DNA from 3 places in the Devosia rhizoryzae genome. Region 1 is predicted to be linked to each of the others. Evidence: predicted binding sites of a transcription regulator. Region 1 holds the regulator's gene; each other region holds the start of a gene.
What was found. The regulator LexA, encoded in region 1, represses DNA repair genes until DNA is damaged. The targets are predictions, from matches to a motif close to TGTTCNNNNTGTGTTCNG.
Positions count from the first base shown of each region.

Region 2: a site for LexA is predicted at 1,421-1,438, ahead of recA (recombinase RecA). Genes of this name have one in related genera too.
Region 3: a site for LexA is predicted at 2,893-2,910, ahead of JI748_RS17145 (helicase-related protein). Genes of this name have one in related genera too.

Region 1 covers NZ_CP068046.1:1,224,955-1,229,316, reverse strand. The annotation lists gene JI748_RS06155 (molybdopterin molybdotransferase MoeA) at 1-678, shown strand, start outside; gene lexA (transcriptional repressor LexA) at 765-1,478, shown strand; gene uvsE (UV DNA damage repair endonuclease UvsE) at 1,562-2,596, shown strand; gene JI748_RS06140 (TetR/AcrR family transcriptional regulator) at 2,593-3,192, opposite strand; gene JI748_RS06135 (MFS transporter) at 3,251-4,362, shown strand, end outside.
Region 2 covers NZ_CP068046.1:931,471-935,832, forward strand. The annotation lists gene JI748_RS04600 (DUF2237 family protein) at 1-225, shown strand, start outside; gene araD1 (AraD1 family protein) at 265-1,254, opposite strand; gene recA (recombinase RecA) at 1,522-2,589, shown strand; gene alaS (alanine--tRNA ligase) at 2,890-4,362, shown strand, end outside.
Region 3 covers NZ_CP068046.1:3,483,285-3,487,646, reverse strand. The annotation lists gene JI748_RS17145 (helicase-related protein) at 1-2,790, opposite strand, end outside; gene JI748_RS17140 (DUF3108 domain-containing protein) at 3,788-4,362, opposite strand, start outside.

The DNA.
Region 1 (4,362 bases):
GGTCTCGTTGCCACCGGTAATGAGCTTGTCGTGCCAGGCACACCGCTCGGGCCCGACCAGATCGTCGGCTCCAACAGCTTCGCCCTTGCCGCGCTGCTGAAGCCCTATGCCGAGACCATCACCGATCACGGCATCATCGGCGACGACATCGACCTGCTCCGCACCCGTCTTGCGGAGGCCTTTGCAAGCGAACCGGATGTGTTGATCACCACCGGCGGCGCTTCGGTCGGCGAACATGACCTCGTTCAGGATGTGCTCAAAGACCTCGGCGTCTCGCTCGATTTCTGGCGCATCAACATGCGCCCGGGAAAACCCCTGATGTTCGGCATGCGCGGCAAGACCCTGGTCTTCGGCCTGCCTGGCAATCCCGTCTCGGCGCTGGTCACCGCCATCGTCTTCATCAAGCCGGCACTGCGCGCCTGGCTCGGCTATGCCGAACCGCCGCACTGGCATCTGCCGCTCGCCGCACCGACCCCGCCAAACACCGCCCGCCGCCACTTCATGCGCGCGCAGCTGGTCCACTCTACAAGCGGCCCCACCCTTCTCCCAATCGCGCAGACCGACAGTGGCCACACCTCGTCGCTGTCCAAGGCCGACATGCTGATCACCCAGCCAGAGCATGACTCCGGTCAAGGGGCCGGCGCGATAGTCGAAGCCCTGTCGATCGACGCATTCTGACCCGTGTTTTATTTGTGGCATTGCAGAACATAAATGGAACGATTATAACCGTTCTGTCTATGTTCCGATTCTAGGATGCCGGGCCGATGCTGACGCGCAAACAACACGAGTTGCTCATGTTCATCCATGAACGGATGAAGGAAAGCGGCATCCCCCCATCCTTTGACGAAATGAAAGACGCGCTGGATCTGGCGTCCAAATCCGGCATTCACCGGCTGATCACGGCGCTTGAAGAACGCGGCTTCATCCGCCGCCTGCCGAACCGCGCCCGCGCCCTGGAAGTGGTGAAGCTTCCCGATTCAATGAACCCCTCGCTCGGTGGCCGCAAGGCGCGCTTCGAGCCGTCGGTGATCGAAGGCAGCTTGGGCAAGCTCAGCACGTCGCCGGCCCGCGGCGTTGCGGCAGAAGAATATGCCCGCCCCGTCTCGATCCCGGTCATGGGCCGGATCGCGGCGGGTACGCCGATCTCTGCGATCGAACAGCACACCCACACCATCCAGGTCCCGCCGGAAATGCTGGGTGCCGGTGACCACTATGCGCTCGAAGTGCGCGGCGACTCGATGATCGAAGCCGGCATCTTCGATGGCGACACCGTAGTCATCAAGCGCCAGGACACGGCCGGCACCGGCGAGATCGTCGTCGCCCTGGTCGACGACGAGGAAGCAACGCTTAAGCGCCTGCGCCGCAAGGGCAATACCGTGGCGCTGGAAGCGGCCAACCCCGCCTACGAGACCCGCATCTTCCCGCCTGATCGCGTCAAGGTTCAGGGCCGTCTCATTGGCCTTCTGCGCAAGTACTAGAATGCTTCGAGCCGGGTTCGCCCGGCTCTATCATTTCGGAACGGCGTAAAGAGTCGTGCATTCCCTCCTCGGAGGCAATGTGAATGTCCAATCTCCTCAAGCTCGGCTTTCCCGTCAAGGTGCTGGGCAACCCTGCGCTCAAAAGCAACGACGCGCGTCGCTCGCAATCCAACCCCCATCTTCGTGTCTCGCTGGGGTATCTCTCGGATATCTTCGACTATCTGGTGAAGCACCAGATCAGCATGTACCGCATGTCTTCTGACCTTGCGCCTTATGCCACCCACCCCGACATGCCGCAGTTCCACTCGATGGTGCAGGACTGCGCAGGAGATCTCGCAATCATCGGCAAGCGGGCGCGCGAGCTTGGCCTGCGGCTCTCCTTTCACCCCAGCCAGTTCATCGTCCTCAACAGCCCCGACCCGGAACTGGTGCGCAAAAGCATCTGGGACCTCACGAGCCAGGCTGAAATGCTCGACCTTATGGGCCTTGGACCAGAAGCGGTCATGGTGGTCCATGTCGGCGGCGTCTATGATGACAAGATCGCGGCCCGGCAGCGCTGGGTCGAGACCTGGCCCACCCTCCCCGAGCCGGTGCGCCGCCGCCTCGTGCTTGAAAACGACGACCTGCGCTTTTCCTGTGCCGACACGCTCTATGTCCACGAACACACTGGCGTAAGGCTGATCTTCGATCATCAGCATTTCTGGTGCCTCAACCCCGAGGGCCTCGATCTGCGCGACGCGCTCTCCAGCATGCTGGCGACTTGGCCTTCGGAGGTGCGCCCGAAAGTTCATTTTTCCTCACCCCGCACCGAGCTGCGCCAGCTGGCGCGCAAGAACCGCAAGACCGGCAAGGCCGAGACGGTGATCGTCGCTCCCGTCTGGACCGGCCACGCCGATTTCGTGCAGCCCTTCGAGTTCATTTCCTTCATGCGCATCGCCAAAGGCCTGGAGTTCGACGTCATGCTGGAAGCCAAATCGAAGGACTTGGCTTTGATCAAGCTCCGGCCCGACCTCCTGCGTTACGCGCCCGACGTCGCTGCCCGCTTCGGCCTCTTTCCGGCGCAGCAGAAGGCGCTGGAAGGCGAGCAGGAAAGCCTTATGGAAAGCGAAAGCGCCTAAGTCGCCCGGAGCAAGGTCATTGCCGCCGCGATGACGCGATCCTTTTGTGCATCGCTGGTGCCGGCCAGGCCCTGGATATGCAGCCCCTGGTCGAGCGTCTGCAGCATCTTGCCCAAGCCCGACAGGCTCGCACCGGCATTCACCTGCCCGCGCGCTGCGGCGCTGACCAGATTGCCATGGTAAAGCGCCTCAATTTCCTCCGATGCCGCCACGGCCTTCTCGAACGCCCCCGGCGGCACGGTATCCTTCTGCGTCAAGGTGTTGAGCATGAAGCACCCATAATACTGGCTGCCATATTGCAGGCTCTTCAGCACCGCCTCGATATTTTCGAGCCCAAGCGGCGCCTGCGTCAGCACCTGCCGATATTGCGCCAGCAATAATCCCAAGAACCGCTCCAGCGCCGCCTCGTAGAGGCCCGCCTTGCCGCCGAATTCCTTGTAGAGGCTGAAGCGGTTGAGCCCCGTATGCTCGACCAGCGCCTGCAAATGCGCGCCCTCATAGCCCTGTCGCCAGAAGAGCTCCATCGCCTTGTCGATCACCTCGTCCCGCACATAAAGCCGTGGCCGCGCCATTTCAAACCGATCATTCTGAAACATATTGACCCAGCAACTCGGCAGGGTTACTCACCTGGCGTTCTGAAATGGAACTGCGGCCATGTCCAGACCTTTGCTCCCGCTGCGCCGGTTCCTCGTGCTCTACTATTCCTATGCTTTCCTATTCGACTGCATGCTGGCCTATGCCATCTACACCGCGCTCTTCGAGCTGGAAGGGCTAAGCGTTAGCCAGATCGGCGCTCTCCTTGCATTCTGGTCGCTCAGCGCCATCCTCCTGGAAATGCCGTCCGGAGCCCTTTCGGACCATTTCGACCGCCGCGTGCTGCTTGTCCTCGCCCCACTGGCCAAGTCACTGACATTCGTTCTTTGGGGCTTCGCCGCCGGCAATTTCTGGCTCTATGGCCTCGGCTTCCTGTTCTGGAGCCTGGGCCAGGCCGCCCAGTCCGGCTCCCGCGAAGCGCTGCTTTACGAGCGCATGGCGCATGACGGCCGCAGCGACGACTTCGACAAGGTCCTGGGCCGCGACAACGCCGCCGAAGGCCTGGGCATCGGTACCGGAACCTTGCTGGGCGGCTTCGTTGCCGCGGCCGGTTTCGACTGGGCCATATGGCTCTCCATCCCGCCGCTTCTCGCCGCCGCTGCGATCGCCTTCTGGCTAGAAGACGTCCGCCGCCTCGGCGCCAAACAAGTTCAGCCGGAGCAAACGGGCTCCTACTTGAGCCACTTCCGCGACGCGGCAAACGAGTTCCGCCGTCACCCAGACCTGCGCTTCGTCACCACCTATATGGCCGCTGGCCTCATCGTCTTCGAACTGCTCGAAGAGTTCGACCAGCTCTATTTTCTCGCCATCAGCCTGCCGGTCTGGGCCTGGGGCGTCGCCGGCGCCGGTGTCGAAGCAGCCTATGCCCTGGCCAGCATTCATGCCCACCGCCTTGACGGGCGCCCGGCGCTGGCCTGGTCCCTGCCGCTCCTGGGCGGCGCCCTGCTGATCCTCGCCGCGCTCGGCACATCGCCCCTTTTCGTCCTGCCGCTCTGCGCCGCCTACGTAATTGTCGCTCCGGTCAGCGTCCTGGCGGAAGCGCGCTTCCACCGCGTCATGGAAGGCACGAGCCGCGCCACCACCACATCCGCGCTGGTGATGGCGGAAAACCTCGTCGGCGTCGCGGCAACGCTGCTCTTCGGTTTCCTCGCCGAAAGGCTCGGCATCCTCCC
Region 2 (4,362 bases), 290 kb from region 1:
CTCGACTTTTCAAAGAGCGTCGGCAACGACCTTTCGACGCCGCGCCCCGAATTCGGCTTTCCGGGGCTGGTTGCGGGCAATCGCTGGTGCCTCGTGGCGATGCGGTGGGCGCAGGCGCATGAGGCCGGCAAGGCGCCGCGGGTTTACCTGCGGGCCACCAACCAGGCCGTGCTCGGCCATGTTCCGCTAGACGTGCTCAAGGCTTACGCGCTCGACCTCAACTAGCGCGCAAAGAAAAGGGCCGCTTTCGCGACCCTTTGTCCTTTAGTAGAGCCCGCTGATCACGACAGGCTTTTCGGCATCGATCCGGACCGGATTGCGCAGCGGCAGGCCGAACTGGGTTTCCTCGATCTCGAAGACGTCGTCAGCCTTGGTCGAGATGCCATCGGCAAAGCTCAGCGTCGCGGTGCCGAAGCAGTGCACATGCACGTCGCCGGGCTGGCAGAAGAGGTCGTATTTGAAGTGGTGGTATTCGAGATTGGCGATGGTGTGGCTCATATTGTCCTCGCCGGAGAGGAACGGCTTTTCCCAAAGCACTTCCCCGCCGCGGCGGATGCGCGACATGCCCTCGATGTGGCGCGGCAGATCGCCGACGCGCAGTTCCGGACCGAAGGAGCAGGCGCGTAGCTTTGAATGAGCGAGGAAGAGATAGTTGACGCGCTCGGTGACGTGGTCGGAAAACTCATTAGCCAGCGCGAAGCCGAGGCGGCGCGGCTTGCCATTGGCGTCGATGAGGTAGATGCCGGCGATTTCCGGCTCTTCGCCGGCGTCGAGCGCAAAGGCGGGCGAGGGGATGGGGTGTCCAGGGCGGGCGACGATGTGGCCGTTGCCCTTGTAGAACCATTCGGGCTGCACGCCGGTTTCGCCGGCCGCTGGCTTGCCGCCTTCTAGGCCCATGCGGAACATCTTCATGCTGTCGGTGAGTTCGGTCGCGGGCTTATCGGTCTTGTGCATGGCGTCGCGCGTCGCGGCGGAGCCAAGATGAGTGAGGCCGGTGCCGGTGACGTGGAGGTGCGCCGGATCGGGATGATCGATGGGCGAGAGCAGCCGGCCCTCGGCAAGGAGGGCCGCCTTGTCGACGCTGGCCCCGAGGCCGCGGTCGGCGACGATCTCGGCCAGCGTGTTGGTACCGGAAATGGCTGCCTGCGCCAGATCATAGACCGAGCTTACGCCGGTGACGACACGCGTTTCGCCATCTTGCGTGACCGCTACGGCACGATTGCCGGCCTCGTCGGTAAACTGGATCAGGTGCACTTGAGGGTCCTCGGTTGGCGCTGGCTTTGCCCCGCATAAAGCGCATTGGCAGCAATGCTGTCCAGCTAAAAATCATACTTTTGATAAGGCGCGTTGATGGCGTCGAATCGCCGACAATTGCTGTCCAAAGTTTGACCAGCGAGCACAGAATTCCTCTTGACGAAGGCGAAACAAAATGAGAACAAATACAGCACAGACATTGCACATAAGCCGCGCTGGTCATCTCGTTGCAAAAGCCATCGAGAGCGTGAATAAGGAGAGAGCATTATGGCAGCTTCGCCGCTTCGCGTTGTTGAAGGTGGATCGATGGATAAGGACAAGGCTCTTTCGGCGGCACTCAGCCAGATCGAGCGCAATTTCGGCAAGGGCTCGATCATGCGCCTTGGCGAAGCCTCTTCAATTGAGGTGGAATCGATCTCGACCGGCTCGCTTGGTCTCGACATTGCCCTCGGCATCGGCGGCCTTCCCAAGGGCCGTATCGTTGAGATTTTTGGGCCAGAATCGTCGGGCAAGACCACGCTGGCGCTCCACGTGATTGCGGAAGCCCAGAAGGCTGGCGGCATCTGCGCCTTTGTGGACGCCGAGCACGCGCTCGACCCGATCTATGCCCGCAAGCTGGGCGTTAATGTTGATGACCTCCTGATCTCCCAGCCGGATGCTGGCGAACAGGCGCTTGAAATCACCGACACGCTGGTGCGCTCCGGCGCCATCGACGTGCTCGTCGTCGACTCGGTGGCGGCGCTCACCCCGCGCGCCGAACTTGAAGGCGAAATGGGTGATGCGCTGCCCGGCCTTCAGGCGCGCCTCATGAGCCAGGCGATGCGCAAGCTGACTTCCTCGATTTCGAAGTCCAAGTGCCTCGTCATCTTCATCAACCAGATCCGCATGAAGATCGGCGTGATGTATGGCTCGCCCGAAACGACGACCGGCGGCAATGCGCTCAAGTTCTACGCCTCGGTGCGTCTCGACATCCGCCGCATCGGCGCGCTCAAGGACCGCGAGGAAATCGTCGGCAACCAGACCCGCGTCAAGGTGGTCAAGAACAAGCTTGCCCCGCCATTCCGCCAGGTTGAATTCGACATTATGTATGGCGAAGGCATTTCCAAGACCGGCGAATTGCTCGATCTGGGTGTCAAATCCGGGATCGTCGAGAAGTCGGGGGCGTGGTTCTCCTGGGATTCGCAGCGCCTGGGGCAGGGGCGTGAAAACTCCCGCCAGTTCCTCAAGGACAATCCGGAGATCGCAGCCACGATCGAACAAGGCGTGCGCGAAAGCTCGGGCCTCCTCGGCGAAGTGTTGCTGGTTGCTGGTGGCGAAGACAGCAGCGACGAATAAGCCTCCTACGATCCCATGCATCCTCCCCCGCTTCGGCGGGGGTTTTTGTTTAGGATGGCCGGGGAGACAGGAGTGTCTCGGGGAGACCTCATGGTGAGCTTGTCGACCCACGAGGTCGAGCGCCCGGATCCTGCCACGACCTCGTCCTTCGACGCGCTCAGGATGAGGTCTACTGGGACATAGGCCGGACGAAGCGAGATTCAGCTTTGCCCCGCTGGACACGCCGGACGCCACCACGCTAAAAAGCCCCGTTTTTCCTACCTGGACGTCACGAGCGTCCTCGCCCACGAAAGTCTTTGCATGACCAGCGTCAACGACCTCCGTTCGAGCTTTACCGGCTACTTTGCCCGCAATGGGCATGAGGCCGTGCCGTCGAGCCCGCTGGTGCCGCGCAATGATCCGACGCTGATGTTCACCAATGCGGGCATGGTGCAGTTCAAGAACGTCTTCACCGGCGTCGAAAAGCGTCCCTATTCGACAGCCACCACGGCGCAAAAGTGCGTGCGTGCCGGCGGCAAGCACAACGACCTCGACAATGTGGGCTTTACCGCGCGTCACCACACCTTCTTCGAGATGCTGGGCAACTTCTCGTTTGGCGATTATTTCAAGGAACGCGCCATCGAGCTGGCCTGGAACCTCCTCACCAAGGAATGGGAGCTGCCGCGCGACAAGCTGATGGTCACCATCTACCAAGATGACGACGAGGCCATGGCGCTCTGGAAGAAGGTCGCCGGCCTTTCCGAGGATCGCATCGTGCGGCTCGGCGCCAAGTCCAACTTCTGGCAGATGGGCGATACCGGTCCGTGCGGCCCATGCTCGGAAATCTTTTACGACCATGGCGATAAGGTCTGGGGCGGTCCTCCGGGTTCGCCCGACGAAGATGGCGATCGCTGGATCGAGATCTGGAACCTCGTCTTCATGCAGTTCGAGCAGCATGCCGATGGCACGCGCAGCGGACTGCCGCGCCCCTCGATCGATACCGGCATGGGTCTCGAACGCGTCGCGGCCGTGATGCAGGGTGTCCACGACAATTACGACATCGATCTCTTCAAGGCGCTGATTGCCGCTGCCGCCAATGCCACCAATTCCGACGTGGCCGGCCCGGGCAACCGCAGCCTGCGCGTCATCGCCGATCACTTGCGCTCCATGAGCTTCCTGATTGCCGAAGGCGTGCTGCCGTCCAATGAAGGCCGTGGCTATGTGCTGCGCCGCATCATGCGCCGCGCCATGCGTCATGCGACGCTTTTGGGTGCGAGCGAACCAACGATCTTCAAGCTGGTGCCCACGCTGGTGCGCGAGATGGGCCAGGCTTATCCCGAGCTCAGCCGTGGCGAAGCCATGATCACCGAAACGGTGCGTCTCGAAGAAGGGCGTTTCCTCAAGACGCTCGGCCGTGGTCTTCAGGTGCTCGAAGCCGAGACGGCAGGCCTGGGCGAAGGCGCGACGCTGAGCGGCGACACCGCCTTCAAGCTCCATGACACTTATGGCTTCCCGCTCGACCTGACGCAGGATGCCCTTCGTTCGCGCGGCATCAGCGTCGACCAGGCGGGCTTTGATGCCGCGATGGCGCAGCAAAAGGCCGAGGCGCGCAAGAACTGGGCCGGTTCGGGCGAAGCGGCGGCGGACACGGTCTGGTACGGCCTTGCCGACAAGCTCGGACCCACCGAGTTCCTGGGCTACGAAACCGAAACCGCGGAAGCTGAGATCAAGGCCTTGCTGGTGGACGGCGCCGAAGTGCAGTCGATCGAGGCAGGACAGGAAGGTCTCGTCGTC
Region 3 (4,362 bases), 1.3 Mb from region 1:
CGCATCCCCTTCCGGCCGGCGCTGGCCGCCCTTGGCATGGGCCGGGCGCGTGCGGTCGGGCCGTCGGTTCTGCCCCGCTTCGGCATCGCCTTCCGGCCGGCGGCGACCTTCCGGACGACGCGGCTGATGATGGTCATTGCGGCGGCCCGGGAACCAAACCTCGTCGAATTCCGGCTCAGCCGGAGCAGAAGCATCGGCCGGCGCGGCATCCGGCACGACGCCCTCAGCCACGATCTCGACCGGAGCAGGTTCAATAGCGACTTCATCCACGGCATCGACCGACGCCGGATTATCCTCCAGCACCGCTTCGAGCGCCGGCGCTTCCGCAGACGCTTCGGCTGGTGCCGCAACCTTGGGCGTGCGCCGCAGGCGATACCCCAGGGATTGGAGGATCGACGCAAAGTCTTCGCCCGAACAGCCGAGCAAGCTGGTCATCTCGACGGTCGTGCGGAAGCCATTGCCTTCCGCGGCGCCGGCCGGCAGGTCGCCCGCATAGGGCCGCCCGGCATCGAGCGCGATCAGCGGACGTATAATGTCGGCGAGGCGCTCGAGGATATCGATGCGGACGGCGCGCTTGCCGGCCACCTTGAAGCCGGCGATCTCATAAAGCCGCGGATCGACTTCCGGATCGACCAAAAAGCTCGTCCGGCCCGAAAGCACGATATGCGGAATATCGGTCACGCCCGGCTGGCGCACGCCGCCATGCTTGAGCGCGAAAAGGATGATCGCCAGTTCGCGCGGCGCCGGCTTCAGCGAAAGCGGCAGATAGATATGGTAGGCGCCGAACTTGATGCCGAGCTTGCGCAGCTTGCCGCGCACGTCCTGGTCCAGCCCCTTGACTTCGTCCGACACCGCGCCGCGCGGCAGGATGCCGATGCCTTCAAACAGCTGATAAGCGATACCGCGCGCCGTGCCCTCGATGTCGGCGGGCGCCTCAAGGCTCATCACCTGCTCGAGCACGGTGTTGATATGATGCCGCAGCCAAAGCGACAAACGGTCCTGAACCTTTTCGAGGTCCGGGCCGGTCAAGGTCTCGTCGGCAAGGATAATGATGCGCGGCCGGTAGATGCTGTCGCCCTCGGCCAGCTCGGCAACCACTTCGCCGCGCCAACGCATGCGCCCGTCCGTCGCCAGCACGAATTCCTCGTTCGGCGCTCCGCCGAGCCGCTCGGCGCGATTGTGGATCTCCGGCGCCACCACCGACTCGGCAGCCCCGCGCAGACCCTTGGCGTCCATGTCGCCATCGTTGCGCGCCAGCGTGAAGCGGAAGCCCTCGATCGTTCCGATCAGATGGCCCTCGAGCCGCACTTCGCCTTGGCCGTTGATTTCAGGAGATACCATACGTTTGTCTTTCAGGTGGCGGAGCAGCACGCTGGTCCGTCGGTCGACGAAGCGCTGGGTTAGGCGCTCATGGAGCGCGTCACTCAGGCGGTCTTCAATATCCCGTGTCTTTTCGCGCCAATAAGCCGGGTCTTCAAGCCAGTTTTTGCGATTAGCGACAAAGGTCCAAGTGCGGATCTGCTTGATCCGGTTGCTCAGGGTATCGATATCGCCTTCACTGTTGTCGCAAAACCGCACCTGCTCGGCAATCCAATCCGCGTTGACGTGGCGGTTTCGTCTGAGATCGGTGAAGATCCGCGTAACGATCTCGCCATGCGCAGCCGGCGAAATTCCCTGGTAGTCGGGGATCTGGCAGCATTCCCACAAGAGCTTGACCGCTTCATGCCCGCGCGCTAGCGCCGCGCCCTCGTTGCGGGCGACGAATTCAAGCGCATGCTGGTCCTTAGCCACCGGCACCCGCGTCAGCGTCCGATCATCCGGCGCCGCTTCCAGCGACCCGCGCAGCCGCTCGATCGAGGAAAAGTCGAGCACGCTGTTGCGCCATTGCACGACCTTAATCGGCTCGAAGTCATGCGTTTCGAGCTGCACCACGAGTTCTTCGTCGAACCCCTCGGTGCCGCCGGTCACCCCAAACGTGCCATTATGCTTGTGCCGCCCCGCCCGCCCGGCAATCTGCCCGAGCTCCGATGGCGTCAGCGGCCGCGACTGATGGCCGTCGAATTTCGTATCGTCGGCAAAGGCCACATGGTGGATGTCGAGGTTGAGTCCCATGCCGATGGCATCGGTCGCCACCAGAAAATCGACATCGCCATTCTGGTAAAGCTCGACCTGGGCATTGCGCGTACGCGGCGACAGCGCGCCCATTACCACCGCTGCCCCGCCCCGCTCGCGCCGGATCAGCTCGGCAATGGCATAGACCTGCCGTGCCGAAAAGGCGACGATGGCGGAGCGCGGCGGCTGCCGCGAAATCTTCTTCGACCCCGCATAGGTCAGCTGCGAAAACCGTGGCCGGTCGATGATCTCGACATGCGGCACGAGCTTTCTGACCACATTGGCCATGGTGCCCGAGCCCAGCAACAGCGTCTCATGAAAGCCGCGCGCCTTGAGGATCCGGTCGGTAAAGATATGCCCGCGATAGAAGTCGATCGCCGTCTGGATTTCGTCGATGGCAACGCAATCGACATGAATGTCCATGGGCATCGCTTCCACCGTCGCCACCCAGTAGCGCGGCTTGGCGGGCACGATGCGCTCTTCGCCGGTGATCAGCGCCACCGCCTGCTCGCCCACCCGCTCTACGACGCGCTGATAGACCTCGCGCGCCAAAAGGCGCAGCGGCAGGCCGATCATCCCGGTGGGATGGGCCAGCATCCGCTCGATGGCGAAATAGGTCTTGCCAGTATTGGTCGGCCCCAGAATGGCCTTGACCGAATGGGAAGGTGCGAAACTCATTGCGCCCCTATGTAAGCGGTCCATGCGCCACTTGCGAGTACCGCCAGCGCAATGTCCCGCAAAGGGACAAAGTTGCCACGCTTGCTCCCCGCCATTAACCGCCGGAACGAGATGGGAACGAACCGGCATCGAATCGGCGAGAATCACCCAATGCGGCTTTGTTCCCTACGAGATATGGTGGGAGGAAATGTCTAATGCCACAAGCACACCACCCGGCTCCATGGCGCGGGCCCACCAGCCCAGAAACTGCGTTCAACAGTGTTGAAGACCGGTAAATTTTGGCTTCAGAAGGCCAAAGGTGGAGAGATCGTTAACAGCCAAGCTCACCGCTTTTTTCGAGCCTTCATCCGCAGGCCGGCACAAATCCTCGCGTTCAGCCTGCTGAATTGAGAATAAACCTGATTGACGTGCCGCAATGGGACAGGCCCCATCATCGCAAGCACCCCCTCCCTAGCTACGCTAAGCCTGCGGCCAAGCTACGCTACCCTCCCCTCAAGGGGGAGGGTGAACACGGTGGGTGTGGCACTCTCCAGCCAATCCCACCGGCCCTACCTTCCCCCTCAGAGGGGAAGGCAAGCAAAGCTTAGGTGCGCAGCACCTTAGCGACGCTCGGAAGGGGGTGCCTTCATGCTCCTGTTCTGGAACACATTCTCCCATCGAAGCGCCTGCTTCTTAACGCTTGGGGCAAACTGAGAACGAACAGGGACAGAATCGCGGATCGGCCTGCCGTGCCGCTTTGTTCTCCACAAGTGATGGTGGCTGGATAAGACGCAGGGACCCTAAAGGGCCTAAGCGCGCAGAGAACACCCCGCAAATCCGTTCACCTCAATGAACAAGCAGTAAATTTCGCGTCGCTCGAGCCCTTCCCTCCCAATCCCCTACCGCCAAAAACAAAAAAGCGCCCACGCCGTTAACCGGGCTCGGGCGCTTCTGCAGGCACTTCACCCGCCAAAATTATCGATAAACCCGTTGACCGTCCCGTTCCGGGACTTAGCCCTCAGCTGCGGGCGCTGGTCAGAACCATGGACATGTCGCCCATCGAGGTGCCGATAATGACGCGATAGGGCACGAAATAGCCGGAGGCGCCGAGCGGCGCATACCAGGCGATGATGCGGCTGGTGTCGGCCAGATAGCTGGTCATCTCCGAGCTCTCGAAATGTCCAGACACCGGCTGGTAATCCACCGAGCAGGCGACAAGCGGGCCCTGGTAGCCGGTACGCGGCGAGGTGGCTTCGTCATTGTCGAGAAAACTCATGGCGATGTTGAAGCGCTCGACACCGGTAAAGATGCGGAAGTTCTGATCGCAAAGAGAACGATCGAGCGCCGCCCCCTTGAGCACGAAGGCGGAGAGGAAATCGCCGACATTGGTCAGGTGCCCGCGCTCGAGCGGCACCCGGTCATAGCCATCGAGCACCGGCGGATTGACGGTAAACGAACCCACATCGCGGCCCGAAAAGCCGACATCGACATTGAACACTTCCCCATTGGCCCGCGTCTCGAGCTGGAAGCGCTCCGACTGGAGGCTCGATCCGCCCGAAGTACCGCTGATATTGGCCGTTGCCGTGCCGCTGG